One region of the Hymenobacter ruber genome, then DNA from elsewhere that is predicted to be linked to it. Evidence: riboswitches for the same ligand, from Rfam matches in the RefSeq annotation. Region 1 holds a riboswitch; each other region holds the start of a gene.
The links. Region 1 has a riboswitch for S-adenosylmethionine ahead of ACYVM5_RS03705 (phosphoadenosine phosphosulfate reductase family protein). Riboswitches for the same ligand answer to the same signal wherever they lie in the genome.
Positions count from the first base shown of each region.

Region 1 (6,707 bases):
AGCTGGGCGTAGCTGGCATCAATGCTGGCGCGGCTGGCGAAGGCAATGCGGCAGTCGCCGTTGCCGATGCGGATGAGGTTGCGGGGGCCTTCGAGGCGGGCGGTGCGCAGGGTGCCGTATTCCACGGCCAGCTCGGTGGGGCCGCTTACATCGCCAGCCAGGGTCACTTCGCCGAAGTTGTTGTAGATTTTCAGGGCAGTGGTGCGGGGCAGCCACACGGTGTAATTCACCTCGTAGCGGCAGCCACCGGCCCGGCCGCGCAGCGCGGGGCCAAACTGCGTGCTCACGGCCACGCCGCCGGTTTTGGCGTCGTAATCAAGCCACTGCACGCCCAGCGCATCAAGAATCTGGCGGGCGCCGGCGTCGCTCTCCGAGCGCGCCACCAGCTCGGCATCCACCTTTATTTCCTTCTTATTCCAGGTATTGATTTGCACCCGGCCGTAGCGCGTATCGAGCGAAAACGGACGGCCGGTTTTCGGCACCACGTAGCTGCGCACCAAGTGGCGGCGCTGCTCTACCTGCAGGCTGGCGCTGCCCTGCCCGTCGGTTTGGTCCACCAGCGGGTTCTGCTGCGCCTGGGGTTGCAGCTGATTCTGTTGCTCGGGTTCCGGCTCCGGACCAAACAAAGCAGCTTCGGCGCGGCGCGCTTCGGGGGCAAGAATATTGATGGCCACGCCGTGGCCCACCACTACCCAACGGGTCTGGCGGTCCTGCGCCTGAACGCTGCGCGGGCTCAACAGGCCCAGCAGCCCGCCGCACAGCACCAACAGGCGGCCCATTCGGAAGCCCATGTCATGGTTCATTCGGCCTGGCGCCGGCTATCGGCCAGCACGTAAGAGCTATTGTTGGGCGCGGCCTGGGCGTTGTTGCCGAGGTTCAGCTGCCGGTCCAGAATATCGAGGCGGATTTGCAGGTTGCGGTTCATGGCCGTGAGCACGGCATCGGGCTGCGGGTGGTGCAGCAGTTGCTGCTTGAGCTCGCGGTAGCTGGAATCGAGCGAAACCAGCTCGTGCTGCCAGTCGGCGTTCATGGCGGCCATGCCGGGGCCACTCAGCTGGCTCAGCTCGGTTTGGCGGCGGGCCAGTTGGTTGGTGTAGTAGGCTTCCATACCGCGCACGGCCCGTACCAGCTGGCTATCGGCCCCGGTGGTGTGCTCGGCGGCGGTGAGAGAAAGCGGGTTACCGCCCTGATATAGGGCCGCGTCGGGTTCATTGGCGGCGCTGCCGAGCGTGGCGACCGGCGCGGCAGCCGCGGCCGTTTCGGGCGCGGCACTGCGAGACTTCCAGGCTTCGCTGGCCCCGGCGGCGAACACCAGCAGGGCCAGAGCGGCCGCTACGCCGTAGCGCTGAAACCAGCGGAGACGAGCTTCGGGCTGAGCAACGGGAACCACAACGGCCACGGGTGCCACAAACGGCACTTCCACAGCCTCGGCCACGCGCATGGCCGGGATTTGGGGCGCGGGCGTGGCGGCGTTGAGCTGCTCCTCCAGCGCGGCCCAGAGGTCGGGGCGCGGCTCGTGGGTGTCGAAATCGGCGCGGTGCCGCTCGACGAAGGTTTCAAGGGAATTATTTTTCTTGGTATCCATGAATGAGTAGCAGACGCACGGTTCGTCCAGGTTCAGGGCGGGCCACGGGGCTATACGAAAACCGCGGCCGGGCGAAAACGGATGAAGGGTAGTGAACGGTTAAACGACTAGTGATAACGGATAAAAACTTAGCTAAGGCCGCGCTGGGCGGCTAATTCGCGCAGCCGAACCCGTGCCCGGCTGTACTGCGATTTGGAAGTAGATTCGGAAATGCCCAGGATGCCGGCGATTTCGAGGTGGTCGTAGCCCTCCAGCAAATACAGGCTGAGCACCACGCGGTAGCCGTCGGGCAGCTCCTGAATGCAGCGGCGCAGCACGTCGGCGCGGTAGTGCATATCGGCCTCGTCCTCGGGCGAGTGCGCGGCGGATTCGGCGGGTTCTTCGTGGTGCTGCTCGCCCAGCGGCACCAGCGCCAGCCGCCGCTGCCGCAGGCAGTTGATGCTTTTGTTCACCACAATGCGCTTCAGCCAGGCCCCGAACGACGAGTCGCCCTTATAGCCGCTCAACTCCCGAAAAGCACTCAGAAACGACTCCTGAAGCACATCTTCGGCCTCGGCATAGTCGCCGGTGATGCGCAGGGCGGCGTTGAACATGGCCTTGGAATAGCGCCGGTAAATTTCGGCCTGGGCCTGGCGGTCGTTGAGGCGGCAGCGCTCCACCAGTGGGGCGTTGATGTCGACGTAGGCGGAGTGGGCTAGGGCTTCCATGCAGAAAACGGGGTATTAGAAGTGCTTAAGCAACCCATAGACCACGCGGCAGGTTCAGGGGTTGCACGGCAAATTACGCGGCGAATGCACGGCCGCCAAACCTTTTGCGCAGCCGGCAGTTTCATCTCCGCGAAACAAAATTTTGGCATTTCGCATTTTCGTCCTTTACATTTGCCCAGCAACCCTCGTTTGGGGCGCTATTCATTTTTATACAGAGGCGCGGAGAGACAGGCTCGACGAAACGCCGGCAACCCCCATCCGTTGGAACGGTGCCAAGTCCTGACATATAAAAACGCCGTGAGCACATCCACCAATCCCCGCCTGCACTCCGCCACCCTCGCCGCTTCGCGCCGAATGTGCTGTTGCATGTGCTGTTCTCTGGCCGCTATGCCGGGGAAGATTGCTGGTTGTTGAACTAGGGCTTCTCTTCCGGCGGCCGTTGCGACGGCCACCCCGCTATCCCTTTTGTGGTGATTGATTCATTGCGCGACGCGTAGCGGGTTTTTGCGGCCTCCACGGCCCAGTTTGGTTTTTTCTGCGGAGAAAAACTCCCCTTCCCATCATGGCATTACCCCTTGAAAGTCAGGTTGCTGACCTGCGCCGCTACCTGCCCGAGTGCTCAGTACCAGAAACGCTGGCCCTGCTGGCCGACCACTTCCCCGGCCGCGTCTCGTTTTCCACCTCCTTCGGCCTGGAGGACCAGATACTCACACATTTCATCTTCGAAAACGACCTGCCCATCCGGGTGTTCACGCTCGATACGGGCCGCAATTTCCAGGAGACTTATTCGACCTGGAACAAGACCTTGCTGCGTTACGAAAAGCCCATCGAAGTCTTCGCCCCCAACGGCGCGGCCATTGAGGAGCTGACCCGCCAAAAAGGCCCCAACAGCTTCTACGAGAGCATTGAGAACCGGAAAGAGTGCTGCAACATCCGCAAGGTGGAGCCGCTGACGCGGGCGCTGGCCGGCCAGCAGGTGTGGGTAACGGGTATCCGCGCCGAGCAATCGCAGAACCGCCAGACCATGCACCCCGCTGAGTGGGATGCCGGCCACGGGCTCATCAAAGTGCACCCGCTCTTCGGCTGGGCCTGGGCCGAGTGCGTGGCCTTTGCGCAGGCCAATGGCATTCCGGTTAATCCGCTGCATAACAAAGGATTCGTGAGCATCGGCTGCGCGCCTTGTACCCGCGCCATTGCGCCGGGCGAGGACTTCCGCGCCGGCCGCTGGTGGTGGGAAGATGCCGCTGCCAAGGAGTGCGGCCTGCACGCCACCGCCGCCCACCAGGGCCTCGACCCGGTGGTGGAGCAATTGCTAGGCTAGGCCCGAACCGATGCGCCAGCGGCAAGTCTGCTGGCACTATTTTCTTCCCCAAAGGCACCGCGTGCGGGCCTTATCCCACCCACCTCTTCCGGTTTTTCAATTTCGTCCGATTTTTTCGGACCATGACTTCCTATGCCAATGCCAACCGCTGCTTATCTCGATTACCTCGACCGTCTGGAGGCCGAAGCTATTCATATCCTACGTGAAGTGGCCGGGCAGTTCGAGCGGCCTGCACTTTTGTTTTCCGGCGGCAAAGATTCCATTGCCCTCACCCGACTGGCCGAAAAAGCCTTCCGTCCGGGCCGGTTCCCGTTTCCGCTGGTGCACATTGATACGGGCCACAACTTCGAGGAAATCATCAACTACCGCGATGAGCTGGCAGCGCACCTGGGCGAGAAACTGATTGTGCGCCGGGTGGAGGATACCATTCGGGAGCGCGGCTTGCATGAGCCGGGCGGCAAATACCCCAGCCGCAACCCACTCCAAACCTACACGCTACTCGACGTGATTGAGGAATTCGAGTTCGACGCCTGCATCGGCGGGGCGCGGCGCGATGAAGAGAAGGCCCGCGCCAAGGAGCGCATCTTTTCGGTGCGCGACGACTTCGGCCAATGGGACCCCAAGCGCCAGCGGCCGGAGCTCTGGAACATCTACAACGGCCGCATCCAGAAGGGCGAAAACGTGCGCGTGTTCCCCATCTCAAACTGGACCGAGCTGGACGTGTGGAACTACATCCAGCGCGAAAATATCAAGCTGCCAGACATTTACTTCTCGCACGAGCGCCAGTGCGTGGTGCTGCCCAGCGGCCAGCTCCTGGGTTTCAGCGAACACCTGAACCTGGACGAAACCGACGAAATCGTGAACCGCCGCGTGCGCTTCCGCACCGTGGGCGACTCCACCTGCACTGCTGCCGTGGAAAGCGACGCTTCTTCCGTGGACGACATCATCCAGGACCTGTTGCTGGCCAAAGTGAGCGAGCGTGGGGCGACGCGGCTGGATGACAACCTCTCCGAAACGGGGATGGAAGACCGGAAGCGCAACGGGTATTTCTAAGGTTGGTGCTTGGTTTCCGGTGCTTGGTGCTTGGCTGTTCTAATGCCACACAAAGCCCCGGATTATCAACCGAGCGCCAGAAACCAAGCACTAAAAACCAAGCACCAAAAATGGACCTTCTCCGATTTATCACCTGCGGCAGTGTTGACGATGGCAAAAGCACGCTCATTGGCCGTCTGCTTTATGACAGCGACTCCGTTTCCCTTGATGTACTGGCAACGCTGGAAAAGCGCCGCGCCACCACCGGCGGCGATGTTGATTTGGCGCTGCTAACCGATGGCCTGAAGGCTGAGCGCGAGCAGGGTATCACCATCGACGTAGCCCACAAATACTTCACCACGCCGCGCCGCAAGTTCATCATCACCGACGCGCCGGGCCACGTGCAGTACACCCGCAACATGGTGACCGGCGCGAGCAATGCCGACCTCGCCATTGTGCTCGTGGATGCCCGCCAGGGCGTAATTGAGCAGACCCGGCGGCACACGCTGCTGGCCTCGCTGCTGGGTATTCAGCACTTCGTGCTAGCCGTGAACAAGATGGATTTGGTGGGCCACGAGGAAGTTGTTTTCCGCAACATCGTGGCCGATTATCAAGCTATTGCCGAGCAGTTGCGGTTGCCGAATGTGGTAGCCATTCCGCTCAGCGCGCTCAACGGCGACAACGTGGTGCGCCGCTCGAACTGCTTGCCTTGGTACCAGGGTCCCAGCCTGCTGGAACACCTCGAAAGCGTGCCGGCCGCCATTGATGCCAACCCGAATGAGCCCCGCTTTCAGGTGCAATATGTGATTCGGCCCCAGACGGAGGAATTGCCCGACTACCGGGGCTACGCCGGCCGGATTCAGAGCGGTACTTACCAGGCTGGCGACCGGGTGCGCATCTGGCCTTCGGGCTTGGAAACGGTGATTGAGGCCATTGAGGTGAACCAGCAGGAAGTGGCCGCCGCCAGCGCCCCACAAGGTGTGGTGCTGCGCCTGCGCGACGACGTGGACGTGAGCCGGGGCGATACCATCGTGCCCACCGCCGCCCATCCGGCCGTGGTGCGCGAGCTGGAAGCCACCCTGTGCTGGATGGATGAGCGGCCCCTGCGTGCCGGCCGCAAGCTGCTGGTGCAGCACCACGCGGCTATGGTGAAGGCAGCCGTGACCACCATCCTGCAAAAAACCAACATCGAAACCTTCGAAAGTCAGGGCACCGACGAAGCCCGGCTGAACGACATCGTGCGGGTACGCCTCAAAACCGCCCTACCCCTGGTGGTGGACGAGTACCGCCAGAACCGCGTGACGGGCGCCTTCATCCTCGTCGATGAGCAGACCGGCGCAACCCTCGCCGCCGGCCTTGTCGCCGCCACCGACCCCGAGTATTTCACGGACGAAGTGCTGGCCGAAGCGGCTTTTTCCATCTAGCATTTGATACCCATCATGGCTGATTCCCCTCTTTTCCTGCCTCGCCTGACCGTTGTAGGGGCCGGGCCCGGCGACCCGGACCTCCTGACCCTGCGCGGCGCCAAAGCCCTGGCTGCGGCCGATGTGGTGCTGTATGATGCGCTGGCGAATGATGCGCTGCTGGCTCACGTTCGGCCCGGTGTGCCACTGATTTTCGTGGGCAAGCGCAGCGGTTTTAAGGCTTATACCCAGGAAGGCATCAACGACCTGATTGTGCAGCAAGCCTACCGCCACGGCCACGTCGTGCGGCTGAAGGGTGGTGACCCGTTCGTATTTGGGCGGGGCCGCGAGGAAATGCTCTATGCCGAAGCCCACGGGCTGGCTGCGGACTACGTGCCGGGTATCAGCAGCGCGGTGGCGGCGGCGGGCAGCGTGGGCATTCCGGCCACGCACCGTGGCCTGAGCGAAGGATTTCGGGTGCTGACGGCTACCACCGCCGACGACCAGCTTTCCACCGCGTTGCTCGAAGCCGCTCAGACGCCCAGCGTCACCACCATCATTCTAATGGGAATGAGCCGGTTGCCGGAAATCGTAGCACTTTTTGCCCGCTACGGTGGAGCTGCGGTTCCGGCAGCCATTATCCAAAATGGCACCCTGCC
Region 1 is NZ_BAAGQX010000002.1:710,162-716,868, forward strand. Features, by position in the region: gene ACYVM5_RS03690 (hypothetical protein) at 1-803, opposite strand, end outside; gene ACYVM5_RS03695 (hypothetical protein) at 800-1,585, opposite strand; gene ACYVM5_RS03700 (RNA polymerase sigma factor) at 1,714-2,292, opposite strand; SAM riboswitch class I at 2,497-2,585, shown strand; gene ACYVM5_RS03705 (phosphoadenosine phosphosulfate reductase family protein) at 2,855-3,613, shown strand; gene cysD (sulfate adenylyltransferase subunit CysD) at 3,752-4,666, shown strand; gene ACYVM5_RS03715 (sulfate adenylyltransferase subunit 1) at 4,777-6,069, shown strand; gene cobA (uroporphyrinogen-III C-methyltransferase) at 6,085-6,707, shown strand, end outside.

Region 2 (6,707 bases), on a different contig from region 1:
AGCTCGTCGGGCTTCGACACGTAGTCGATGTAAATCGTGTATTCCTCGCCCGGCTTGAAGGTGCGGCCGAGGTTGATGCGCAGGTTCATGCCATCGGCGTAATCGTATTTGAGCGGCGTTTGCGCGGTGCCATTCATCAGGGCCACCGCGTTGATGTCCATGCCCTTGGCATCGAGGCGCAGCGAGTCGGTGGGGTAGGCGTGGGGCTTGAGGGTAATCCAGGTTTTGCCCAGCAGGTGGCGTTTGGCATAGTCAAAACGCACGTCGAGCTTGGTGTGCACCAGGTCGTTGACTTTGGTGGCCGAGGCGCGGTAGGGAGATTCGGGCTTGGCAGCGGGCGGGGTGGGAGCCTGCGCGAAAGCCGGCGTGGATGCCGCCAGGCTCAGCAGGCCCAGCGCGAAAAGGTGCTTCATAGAGAAACTTCGGGTGAGTGAAAATGGATTTCGCGCGAAGGACACGGCGGCGTGAGCAACGTTGCCTGACGCGAAGGCGAAAGTAGCGCGGACTTTGTAGTCCGCGGCTCGCTGCGCTACGGCGAATGCGAAAACGCAGAATATCTGGGCGATGGCAGTCGGTAATCATTCGCTGCGGGGCAGCGAGCCGCGGACTACAAAGTCCGCGCTACAAGCCCTACCGTAGCTTTGCATCCCCACCAACCCACCAATGAATGCGACTCACGCACTACGCCACCCCACTTTTCTGCACCTTTTTCACCTTTAACGCCCTCGCGCAAAGCACCCCGGCCGACAGCACCCGTGCCCTGAACGAAGTCACCGTTTACGGCACCCGCCTCGACCAGGTAGCCGGCCAGACCGGCCGCTACGTGACCGTAGTGCCCGGCCGCGCGCTCAGCCAGTACCCGGTGGCCTCGCTCGACGACTTGCTGCGTCTGCTGCCGGCCATCGAGATGCAAAGCCGGGGCAACTTCGGCACCCAGGCCGACATTACCCTGCGCGGCTCCACCTTCAACCAGGTGCTGATTCTGCTGGATGGCATGCGGCTGAACGACCCGCTCACGGGCCACTTCGCGGGCTACCTACCTATTACGCCGGCCGAAATTGAACAGATTGAAGTGGTGCGCGGCCCCGGCGCGGCCCTCTACGGCCCCGATGCCGTGGGCGGTTTCGTCAACATCGTCACCAAAACATTTGCGGCCACCCACCGGCCCGATGGCGTGGAAATCGGCGGCACGTTTATGGCTGGCGAGTACGATTTGAAAACCACCAACGCGGGCTTTTATGGCCAGGACAAAGGACTGCGCCTGGCCGGCGGCATCCTCAACAACACCGCCAGTGGCCAGCTGCTGAACCTTCCCGGCGGCCTGCGCAACGATTTCAAGCTAAACACCTATTCGCTTTCGGGCGCTTACCAAATCAGCCCCAAATTCAGCGCCGCCGCCCGCGCCAGCTTCGACCGGCGCGACTACAACGCCCAGAACTTCTATACCACCAATGCCGGCGACCGCGCCCGCGAAACCACCTCGCGCGACTGGTACCAGGGCCAGCTGCGCTACGAATGGAGCGCCCGCGCCCGCACCGAATTGCAGCTGGTGGGCACCAGCAGCACCGACTACTACGTGTACACGCCTACCTCGGCGGCCAGCGACCACCTCATGCACTACCTCAACGTGCAGGGCCAGCACCAGCTGCGCTTTTCCGACAAGGTGCAGTTGACCCTGGGCGGCCAGGCCGACCGCCGCAGCGTGCGCAGCAACGACCGGGGCGACCACGCCGTGTGGCACCAGGGCGCATTTGCCGTGGCCGGCCTCATGCCCACCGCCGGCCTGAACCTGACCGCCGCCCTGCGCCTCGACCACGACCGGGCCTATGGCACCGAAGTGCTGCCCCAGCTCACGGCCAGCCAGTTGCTGGGCGAGAAGCTGACCGTGCGCGCCGCCGTGGGCCGCGCTATCCGGGCGGCGAATTTTACCGAGCAGTACAACTCGGCCATCCGGCCCGGCATCGTGCCTAACGGCTTCAACGTGGGCAACCCCGGCCTCGAAGCCGAGCGCACCTGGAGCTACGAAGGCGGCTTGGACTTCCACCCGCTGCCGGCCCTCGTGCTGCGCGGCACCTACTTCAACCGCTACGGCCGCAACCTGATTGACTACGTGGCCACGCCCGGCACCGAAGTGCAGGCCGGCAGCGGCTTCACCAACCTGAACCCGGCCAGCACCTATCGCTACGCCCAGAACCTGTTTGCCGTGAGCACGCAGGGCCTCGAATTTGAAGCCAGCACCCGCGCCCAGCTCAGCCAAGGCCTGCGCCTCGAAGGCAGCGTGGGCTACACCTACACTCACCTGAACGTGGACGGCAGCATCGTGTCGCAATACCTGAGCAACGTGGCCCGGCAGCTCATCAGCGGCAATCTGAGCCTGGTACACCGCCGTTTCACGGCCAGTCTGGGCGGGGTGTATAAGCAGCGTGCCAGCCAGAACACCGTGCCCAGCGCTGCCGTGAACGACGCCCAGCTCACCCCTGACTACGTGGTCATCAACGGCCGCCTCGACGTGGCGCTGCTGCCCGAGCGCCTGTGGGTGGTGGGCCAGGCCCAGAACTTATTCGATGCGAAATACTCCGACCTGCTGGGGGCCCAGATGCCCGGCCGCTGGCTGATGGCCGGTGTGCGCGTGGCCCTGCGGAAATAACGGCCTTTGGTGTAAAGCCTCACCCCCGACCCCTCTCCATAAGGGAGAGAGAAGCCCGCCGACAATGTTCAAGAAAGCCCTGACTCAATCGAGTCAGGGCCTTTTTTGCTTTATGAGGAAGGCATTATAGCGCCGTTGCAACTCCCCTCTCCCAGTGGAGAGGAGCCGGGGGTGAGGTTTCGCGTTAGAGCTTTTGGCCCGTCCGGCCTTACCTTTGCCCCATCAATTCCTCCTCCCGGAAGGATTGTTTTTATACAGAGGCGCTGAGAGACAGGCTCGACGACGCGCCGGCAACCACCCGCAACCGCGGCCCGGTGCCAATTCCTGACCATATAAAAACAACTGCCGTGCCTGCCGTTTCCGCTGCTTCGATTGCTTTTTCTGGTGTTTTTCGTGCCCGTTTGTTATCAATGGGCCGGATGTTTGCGGGCTGTTGTTGCTGTTGATTTCGGGCAGTAGCGCCGCGTAGCTGAGGCTACGGCCGGCGCGGTTTCATTCCTTTTTACGGGCTTTTTGCTTTGCGGCATGGCCGCTCCGGGTGGAGCGGTGGCGTGGCGCGTTTCCATCTGTTATGTTGAAAAAATCACTGGAGCTGCTCCGCACGGAAGCCGCCGAAACGGGGGCGAACACCCTCAAACGCAGCCTGAACGGCGTGAGCCTGATTGCCATCGGCATCGGGGTCATCATTGGGGCGGGCCTGTTCTCGCTCACCGGCATCGCGGCGGCCAATAACGCGGGGCCGGCCGTTACCATTTCCTTCATCGTGGCAGCCGTGGGCTGTGCTTTTTCCGCGCTGTGCTATGCCGAGTTTGCGGCGCTGGTGCCTGTTTCGGGCTCGGCCTACACCTATTCGTATGCCACCATGGGCGAGCTGTTCGCCTGGATTATCGGCTGGGACTTGGTGCTCGAATACTCGGTGGGCGCGGCCACGGTGGCCATCAGCTGGTCGCAGTACCTCATCAAATTTCTCGGGAAGTACGGGCTGCACATTCCGGCGCGACTGGTGATGTCGCCGTTTGAGTCGGCTACGCTGGCGGATGGCAGTACCGTGAGCGGCTACGTGAATGTGCCGGCCATGCTCATTGTGCTGGCCATCACGGCCATCGTCACGCGCGGCACCAAAGGCTCGGCGTGGTTCAATGCGCTGGTGGTGGCCCTGAAGGTGGCCGTGGTGCTGGTGTTTATCGCGCTGGGCTGGCGCTACATCGACCCTGCCAATTACCAACCCTACATCCCGGCCAATACGGGCACCTTCGGCGAGTTCGGGCTGAGTGGGATTCTGCGCGGGGCGGGCGTTATCTTCTTCGTTTTCATCGGCTTCGACATTGTGGCCACCATGGCGCAGGAAACCAAGAACCCGCAACGGAACATGCCCATTGGCATCCTTGGCTCGCTGGCGGTGTGCACGGTGCTGTTCGTGCTGTTCGGGCACGTGCTGACCGGTTTGGCCAACTACACGGAGTTCAAAAACAGCGCCGCGCCGGTGGCCATTGCCATCGAGAAAACGCCCTACGCCTGGCTGTCCTCGGCCGTGATTCTGGCCATTCTGGTGGGCTACACGTCGGTTATTCTAGTCGATTTGCTGGGGCAGTCGCGAGTGTTTTTCTCGATGTCGCGCGATGGACTGCTGCCCCCGGTGTTCTCGCGGCTGCACCCCAAGTTCAACACGCCGTTTCAGTCCAGCCTGTTGCTGGGCTCGTTCATTGCGTTGTTTGCGGGCTTCGTGCCCATCTCGGTAGTGGGCGAAATGACGAGCATCGGCACTCTGCTGGCCTTCGTGATGGTGTGCCTCGGCGTGCTCATCATGCGCCGCACCAACCCCGATGCGCCGCGCTCGTTCCGCACGCCCTGGGTGCCGGTGGTGCCCATCCTCGGCATCGTGGTGTGCCTGGTGATGATGGCCTCGCTGCCCTGGGAAACGTGGCTGCGCCTGGTGGTGTGGCTGGCGCTGGGCATGGTTATCTACTTCGGCTACGGGAAGAAAAATAGCAAGCTGCGGCTGACGCAGGAGGAAGTTAAGAGTTAAGGGCGTCTGTCATCCTGAGCGTAGCGAAGGACCTTATCACGCTTGAGCGGCTTCATGCAGGCGTGTTGCCAACGTGATAAGGTCCTTCGCTGCGCTCAGGATGACAGACGCTTCTAACGCATAGCCCTCAATGCGTGGTCAGACCGTTGGCGTCCAGCTCTTCATCATCGCGCACGCGGCTGAGGTCGCCTTCCAGGTCAATTTCACCCTCCGCAGCGGTGGGAGTGAGGGGGCGCTGCTTGTACACGTCCACGGCCCCGCAGCGGTCGAGGACAGCGCGGGCCTGCTCGGCTTCTGCGGGCGTGTTGGTTTCGATGGTGACTACTGCGTGCTCGGGGCCGGTGGCGGCAATGTGCGCCTGGGCATCATCGAGCTGACTGCCGCTGAACAGGTCCGTGAAAAACCGCGTCACGCTTTCGCGGAAGGGCTCGGCGGGCGCGCCGGCATCGGGCAGGTTTTGGGCTTGCAGGGTTTGCTGGGTGGCGATGCTGATGCTGCCAGGAGCAAGACCAGCGGTCTGCGCCTGCGTGGCGGCAAACTCCGCTTCGGAGGCGCTGGTAAATAAACCGACGATGATACGGGCCATAGATGATAGGGGAGGGTGTGCCGGTTCTACGGCGGCCCGGGCGGCCGGTTGTGGGGCAGAAGTGCCCGTTCGGCCAGCACTGGGGAGCCGTTGCATAATTTCAGCTAACCATCATCCCCGGCCCAATACCTTTGCCATTGCACTTCCCGCCGAACTTTTACCCCCATTCAAGGAGTTGGCGGCTGAATTCCTGCGCTTGCCCATGAACCCCACTCAATACCCCGGCCTGATACCTTCGTACGAACACGAGCGCCTCGCGGCCCTGCAGCCCTACCAGGTGCTGGGCACGCCGGGGCAGGAGGTGTTCAATGATTTTGTGAGCATCGTGGCCAAGCTCTTCGACATGCCCATTGCCCTGGTGAGCCTGGTGCGGGCCGACGACGTGGTGTTCATCGGCAATGAGGGCCTGCCCGAAGCCCTGGTGGTGAACCGCGAAGACAGCATGTGCTCAGTGGCCATCCTTAGCGACGGCCTCACCGAATACCGCGACATCGCGACTGCGCCCTGCGCCCTCGTCAACCCCTTTGTGGCGCAGAAAATGAACCTCGGCTTCTACGCCGGGCAGGCCCTGCGCACCCCCAACGGGATGGCCGTTGGCAGCCTCTGCGTCATGGACCGCCGCCCCCGCCAGCTCACCCCCTCGGAGGGCCTCCTGCTAAAGGACCTGGCCCAGGTGGCCCAGACGCTGCTGCGCCTGCAGGCCGCCCTGGCCGCCGGCTTTACCGTGCCCGCCGCCCTGCCCACTCGTCTCGATGCCACCGTGCAGCAGTCGCTCACCCGTCTGGCCACCCTGGCCGAGTTGAACGAGTGGGAAACGGCCAACACCGATGAAGCCCACCAATACGCCGAGTCGCGCCTCGACGAAGCCCGCTACCTGGCCCAGACGCTGTACCGCGAGTTGCGGGCGGTGCTGGCTGGGGTGGGGAAGTAAGTCTTTCGTGGAAACCGCGTAATTTGGGGTGATAACGCTACTTGGCCGGCCATGAATACGCTGCCATTGGCCGCTGCTTAAGAAGCTGCGGCTGCCTGTTGTCAGGGCATTTGCTTCCTTAATCATCCATTCAGCTTGAAAGGTGCATTATGATGAAACGTATAGCTTCTTTCCTGCTTGCAGTAGCCACAATGAGCTTCGGCTGGTCTGCTCAGGCCCAAACAGCCCCGGCATCTCATCTCGGCACGCCGCCGGTAAAAGCAATGTCCCACCCCAAAGGCGCGGCGGCTAAGCGCACGGCATACCAGGCGCCCTTCAAAGTGGATACTGCCGCTCTCCGCCGTTCCGGCCGCCCCGCCGACGGAATACGTATTCGTATCCAGCCAAAGAAATAGGAGTCCTGAGCCCCCGTTACTGAGCGTGGGGGTATCAGTGCTTTGCGCGGTTGGTAATTGCTGTACACCCCTAAACCGACCTTTTTCACGGTTATCTTTGTTGATTCCCTACGCCGAAAGCA
Region 2 is NZ_BAAGQX010000004.1:2,259,519-2,266,225, reverse strand. Features, by position in the region: gene ACYVM5_RS20235 (M1 family aminopeptidase) at 1-413, opposite strand, end outside; gene ACYVM5_RS20230 (TonB-dependent receptor plug domain-containing protein) at 668-2,647, shown strand; SAM riboswitch class I at 2,895-2,986, shown strand; gene ACYVM5_RS20225 (amino acid permease) at 3,219-4,673, shown strand; gene ACYVM5_RS20220 (hypothetical protein) at 4,801-5,259, opposite strand; gene ACYVM5_RS20215 (hypothetical protein) at 5,462-6,190, shown strand.
Region 2: linked by a shared signal. The riboswitch ahead of ACYVM5_RS20225 (amino acid permease) and the one ahead of ACYVM5_RS03705 (phosphoadenosine phosphosulfate reductase family protein) in region 1 are both predicted to bind S-adenosylmethionine.

Region 3 (6,707 bases), 410 kb from region 1:
GCCCACGATGTTCTTGCCGATGTCGTGCACGTCGCCTTTCACCGTCGCCATCAGGATTTTGCCGGCCGTCTGGCGGTCCGAGCCCTGCTTGTCGGCCAGCAGGTATGGCTCCAGATAGGCCACGGCTTTCTTCATCACGCGGGCCGATTTCACCACCTGCGGCAGGAACATTTTGCCGGCTCCAAACAGGTCGCCCACCACGTTCATGCCGGCCATTAGCGGGCCTTCAATCACATCCAGCGGGCGGGCCAGCTCCTGGCGGGCGGCCTCGGTGTCTTCGTCAATAAATTCGGTGATGCCCTTCACCAGCGCGTGCGACAGGCGCTCCTGCACCGGCAGGCTGCGCCACTCGTCGGCTTTTACTTCAGCCTTGTCCTTCTGCTTCACCGTGTCGGCAAATTCTACGAGGCGCTCGGTGGCGTCGGCGCGGCGGTTCAGGAGCACGTCTTCGGCCAGCTCCAGCAGGTGGGGTTCGATTTCATCGTACACGCCGAGCTGGCCGGGGTTTACGATGCCCATGTCCAGGCCGGCTTTGATAGCGTGGTAGAGGAAGGCCGTGTGCATGGCCTCGCGCACCACGTCGTTGCCGCGGAACGAGAAGCTGATGTTGCTGATGCCGCCACTGGTAAGCGCGCCGGGCAGGTTGGCCTTAATCCAACGCACGGCTTCGATGAAGTCGAGGGCGTAGTTGCGGTGCTCGTCCATGCCCGTGCCCACGGTCAGGATATTGGGGTCGAAAATGATGTCGGATGGGTCGAAGCCCACTTCCTTCACCAAAATATCGTAGCTACGCTGGCAGATTTCAATGCGGCGTTCCAGTGAGTCGGCCTGGCCGTTTTCGTCGAAGGCCATCACCACCACAGCAGCCCCGTACTGGCGCACCGTGTGGGCGCGCTCGCGGAAGGCCTCTTCGCCTTCTTTCAGCGAAATCGAGTTCACGATGCTCTTGCCCTGCACGCATTTCAGGCCGGCTTCGAGCACGCTCCACTTCGAGGAATCAATCATGACGGGCACCCGCGCAATGTCGGGCTCCGAGGCAATGAGGTGCAGAAAAGTCGTCATCACTTGCTCCGAATCGAGCATGCCCTCGTCCATGTTGATGTCGAGCACCTGCGCGCCTTCTTCCACCTGCAGGCGGGCCACGGCCAGGGCTTCTTCATAAGCACCCGTGCGGATGAGGCGGGCGAAGGCGCGCGAGCCGGTCACGTTGCAGCGCTCGCCCACGTTCACGAATAGGCTTTCCTCTTTGATGGTAAACGGCTCCAGACCGCTTAGGCGCGTGGAGGGAATCTGCTCGGTGGGCAGCTGGCGGGGCTGGTATTTCTCGGCCAGCTTGCTCAATTCGGCGATGTGCTGGGGCGTGGTGCCGCAACAGCCGCCCACCACCGTCACGATGCCTTCCTTCAAGTATTCTTCCACCAGCGCGGCAAATTCCTGGGCCGATTCGTCGTAGCCGCCGAAGGCGTTGGGCAGGCCGGCGTTGGGGTAGGCCGAAATATGCACGTCGGAAATGCGGCTCAGCTCCTGCACGTACTGGCGGAGCTGGTCGGCCCCGAGGGCGCAGTTCAGGCCCACGCTCAGCAGCGGCAGGTGGCGGATGCTGTTCCAGAAAGCCTCCACCGTCTGGCCGCTAAGGGTGCGGCCCGAGGCGTCGGTGATGGTGCCCGAAATCATGACGGGCACCACGCGGCCACCTTCGTCGAAGAACTTCTGCACCGCATAAAGTGCGGCTTTGGCGTTCAGCGTGTCGAAGATGGTTTCGATGAGTAGCGTATCCACGCCGCCATCCACGAGGCCGCGCACTTGCTCCAGATAGGCGGTGGCCAGCTCATCAAAGGTCACGGCGCGGAAGCCGGGACGGTTGACGTCGGGCGAAAGCGAGGCGGTACGGTTGGTGGGGCCCACGGCGCCGGCCACGAAGCGCGGGCGCTCGGGCGTGGCGTACTCGTCGGCAGCCTCGCGGGCCAGGCGGGCCGACTCGTAGTTCAGCTCATACACCACGTGCTCCAGGCCGTAGTCGGCCTGCGCGATGGTGGTGCCTGAGAAGGTGTTGGTTTCCACCATATCGGCCCCGGCGGCGAAATATTCGGCGTGGATTCCTTTGATAATATCAGGCCGGGTGAGGCTCAGCAGGTCGTTGTTGCCGCGCAGGGGCTTGGGGTGGTCGGCGAAGCGGGTGCCGCGAAAATCCTCTTCGGTCAGCGGGTGGCGCTGAATCATAGTGCCCATCGCGCCGTCGAGAATCAACAGGCGCTGGCGGAGCAGTTCGGGAAGAGGAGAGGGGGCGGCGAGGGTGGCAGTGGACATTTCTTTCGGATTCGGTATAGCAGCGTACAAGCGCGTATCCAGAAAGAAACCCGTGCGGGGAAGCACAGTTCCGGCTGTCATCTTCTTTCACCAAAAACGGCGGTGAAACGGGAGTTGGCACCTACTCGCGGTAGGTTGCCAAGACGTCATCGGGCCCGTTCCCTCGGTCTTTCTGGATAGCAGCGTAGGGCGAAGATACAACGGAATGGGGCTTGTAGCGCAAGCGGAAGCAGGGGCTATAAAAGTCCCACCGGGCCGGCTGCGCAGTACCGGGCCAGGAAGGCGGCGGCGGGCACAACAGGCGGGTGGCTGGCTTTTCGCCGATGGTGCGCTGCGGTATCGATTTGCCAAACCGCGTCGTTACTTGTTCTCAACCACGAGCATTTGCCTCCCCTGTATGAACGAACGAATCCGCATCCGCGAGCAGAAAACTTTGTCCGACGACTGGTTTACCCTGCGCAAAATCACCTTCGACTACCAACGCAAAAACGGTACCTGGGAAACCCAGTCGCGCGAGGCCTACGACCGGGGCAACGGGGCGGTAATCCTGCTCCACGACCCCGCCACCGACCACGTCATCCTCACCCGGCAGTTCCGCCTGCCCACCTTCGTGAACGGCAACCCCACGGGCATGCTCATCGAAGCCTGCGCCGGCCTGCTCGATGATGACCACCCGGACACGGCCATCATCCGCGAAACGGAGGAGGAAACCGGCTACCGCCTCACCCACGTCGAGAAGGTGATGGAGGCCTACATGAGCCCCGGTTCGGTCACGGAGCGCCTGTTTTTTTACCTGGCCGAATACTCGGCGGCCACCGAGCAGCACGCCGGTGGCGGCATTGAGGAAGAGGAAATCGAAGTGCTCGAAATGCCCCTGCAAGCAGCTCTTGCCATGGTGAAAACCGGCGAAATCCAGGACGGCAAGACCATTATGCTGCTGCAACACCTGCGGCTGCGGCAGCTGCTGGCGTAGGGCGGAAGCCCAGGTTTTTAGGTCTTTGGAAGCCAGTCGACCGGAGGTGCCATGCCGAGCACAAGCTAAATCATGTGCTACAACCTACAGCCCCCACGCCGGCCACACGCTGCCTGCCGCAAACACGGCCGGCTCCGGCGGCAGCTCCAGAAACGCGGTGGCCCCTACCAGTCCCAGCATGTCGCCGGAGCCGCCCACGCGGAGCGGGGTGGCCAGGCGGCGGCCCTCCGCGTTCACGGTCAGGCGCACGGGCACGAAGTGCGTGAGCTGGGGCTTGAAGGTGATATCGACCGTGAGCACGGCCGGCAGCGGAGCTTCAATAACAGCATTTTCGGCCGCGCCTTCGGGCTGCTGCACGGCGCGCAGCCAAGGCCGCACGTAGCGGCAGGCCGTGATGAAGGTGGACACCGGATTGCCGGGCAGCCCGAACACCACCGGCCCGCCGGCCCGCGCCCCAAACCAGAGCGGCTTGCCGGGCCGCTGCTGCACTTCGTGGAAGATTTCTTCAACGTGCAGTTCACGCAGCAGGCCCGGCAGGTGGTCGGCGCGGCCCTTGCTCACGGCTCCGCTCAGCACCACGGCATCAAAGCCCGCCGCCAGAATATTGGTAAGGCCCACGCGCAGCTCTTCCACGTTATCGGAGAGGTGAAACAGCGAAACATCGGCCCCGTCCTGGGTAAATAGCGCTTGCAGGGCATACACATTGGAGCGCCGAATCTGGTGCGCCAGCGGCGTAGCGCCGATGCCCACCAGCTCGTCGCCGGTGCTCACCACGGCCACGCGGGCGTTGCGCAGCACGGCTATTTCGGCCGCGCCCACGGTGGCGGCCACGGCCAGCTCGGCGGGGCCGAGGCGCGTGCCGGGGCATAGCAGGGCATCGCCGGCGCGGCGGTCGGCGGCTTGGTGGTGGATGTTGACGCCGGGCGCATCGGGCGGCGGAATCTGGATGCGGGCGCGGTTGTCGTGCAGCAAAATGTCCTCGTAGCGCACCACCACATCGGCCCCGGCGGGCAGCACCGCGCCGGTCATCACCTCCACGGCCTGCCGCGGGCTGGGTAGCGGGCGGGCGGGCTCGCCGGCGTATTGGGTGTGGGCGAGGTCGAATTCCGTCTGGCCGCCCGCCCACGCCGCGTGGCTCACCGCAATGCCGTCCATCGCCACGCGGTTGAAGGGTGGGAAGTCGCGGTCGGCCACGAGGGTTTCGGCCAAGATGCGGCCGGCGGCGTGGGGCAGGGCCACGGTTTCAGCGGGCAGCGGGCGGGCGGTGGCGAGGACGCGGGCGGTGGCTTCGGCGGGGGTGAGCATGGGAGGGAGTTAAGCGTTAAATACGAACGTCATGCAGAGCGCAGCGAAGCATCTTTACCTCAATACTAATCCAATCGCAAGGATTTACTACTGCGGTAAAGATGCTTCGCTGCGCTCTGCATGACGTTCTGGGGATGACGTTCTGCCAGCACAGCCGCCCTACGGAATCAGCCGGTCTTCGCGCAGCTTCGCAAATAAATCAAAGAACGAGTCCTCCGTGCTCTGAAACACGGTGAAGCCGCGCTTGCGGCTATTGGCCATATCGGTCATCACCTCAATGGGCCGGCCCAGGTCCAAATCCGTGTGCCAGGGCGAGGCCAGGCGGCTCAAATCAGCCTCGGCCAGTCCATTCTTCGTGGCGATTTCGCGCCACAGTTCGGCATCGCCGGCCATTTCGGCTTCGAGCGGGTGAATGCTGCCATCGAAGCCCACGGCCTCCACGCCGAACCACCCGGCCAGGCGGCCCCACAGCTGGCTCCAGCGGAAAACGTCGCCGTTCACCACGTTGTAAGCTTCGTTGCGGGCGGCCTCGGTGGTGGCGGCCCACACCAATTGCTTGGCGATAACGCGGGCATCGGTCACGTCCGACAGCCCGTCCCACTGCGCCTGCGAACCGGGCCAGCGGAAGGGCCGCCCCGTGGCCTTGCAAATGCTGGCGTACACGGCCAGCGTGGTGCCCAGGTTCATCAGATTTCCCACCGCCTTGCCGATAATGGTGTGCGGCCGGTGGATGCTCCAGGTGAAGCCGTCGCGCTCGGCCGCGGCGTACACCTCGTCTTCCTGGGCGTAGTAAAAGTTGTCGAGCGCCAGGCGGGGTTGCGACTCGCGCAGGGGCGTAGGCGGAGCCACGCCGCCGCTCACATAGGCCTCAAACGGCCCCAGGTAATGCTTCAGGCCCGTTACCAGCGCCACGTGCTGCACGGTATGCTTGGGGCCGAGGACGGCCAGCAGGTTGCGCACCATGGCGCTGTTCACGCGGATGTTCTCGGCTTCGGTGTCGTTGCGCATCCAGCTGGTGATGAACACGTGCGTGGGCCGAATGTCGGCCAGGGCGGCTTCCAGACTGGCCACGTCCATCAGGTCGGCAGCCACGGGCTGCAGGCCGGCAATGCTGGTGTCGGGGCGACGGGCCAGGCCGTAGGTCGTCCAGTTATTAGCCAGCAGTTCCTGGGCCAGGTTGCTGCCGATGATGCCGCTGGCACCCACTACTAATGCGGTATTGGTCATGATAAAAATCGGGGTGGATGGAGGCGGCGCGGATTGGTCTGCGCGGCGGGTTTGCCGGGGGCGTTTTGGCCCGGTGCTGGGTAGAAAACGGGTAGCGGACCCAATAGTTTGCGCCGAAACAAAGGGCCGTAGCGCGAACTTTTAGTTCGCGCCCCCGCAAGCCAACCGGCGGTGCGAAAACGCGAACTAAAACTTCGCGCTACTTTCAACGCCCATTCGCACGTCTCTACACCTTATGCTGACCAAGAATTTCACCCACGTCAACGCCGCCAACCAGCCCACGATGGTGGATGTGGGGGCCAAAACGCCCACCCGCCGCGTGGCCCGCGCCCACTGCCGCGTGGTGCTGGGCGAGGAATTGCTGAGCCGCGTGCAGGCCGGCGAAATGCCCTCGCACAAAGGCCCGGTCATCCACACAGCCATCCTAGCGGGCATCATGGGGGCCAAAAAAACGGCCGACCTCATTCCCCTCTGCCACCCGCTGGGGCTGGATGATTGCAGCATCACCATCGAGCCCGATGGCCCCGATGCCCTGCGCGTGGTGTGCACCGCCGTGGTCACGGGCCGCACCGGCGTGGAGATGGAGGCCCTGACCGGGGCCACCGTGGCCGCCCTCACCATCTACGACATGTGCAAGGCGTTTTCGCACGACATTTCCATCGAAGGCGTGCAGCTCATCGAGAAAACCGGCGGCAAAAAAGATTTCCATCGCGCCGAAAATTCGTAAATTCCGACATGGATAGTCTACCAAACTCAACCGTGAAGCGGGCCAAGCACGCCGCCCTGGCCCGGCCCGACGTGGGCGAATTCGGCCGGCACGAGCTGGCCATTCTGGGCGCACCCTGCGGCGATATTCAGACGCTGGTGGCCCGACTGCTGCCGCATTTGGCCCCGC
Region 3 is NZ_BAAGQX010000002.1:1,117,805-1,124,511, reverse strand. Features, by position in the region: gene metH (methionine synthase) at 1-2,307, opposite strand, end outside; SAM riboswitch class I at 2,382-2,490, opposite strand; gene nudK (NUDIX hydrolase) at 2,705-3,280, shown strand; gene ACYVM5_RS05400 (molybdopterin molybdotransferase MoeA) at 3,365-4,585, opposite strand; gene ACYVM5_RS05395 (SDR family oxidoreductase) at 4,745-5,812, opposite strand; gene moaC (cyclic pyranopterin monophosphate synthase) at 6,048-6,539, shown strand; gene ACYVM5_RS05385 (NTP transferase domain-containing protein) at 6,548-6,707, shown strand, end outside.
Region 3: linked by a shared signal. The riboswitch ahead of metH (methionine synthase) and the one ahead of ACYVM5_RS03705 (phosphoadenosine phosphosulfate reductase family protein) in region 1 are both predicted to bind S-adenosylmethionine.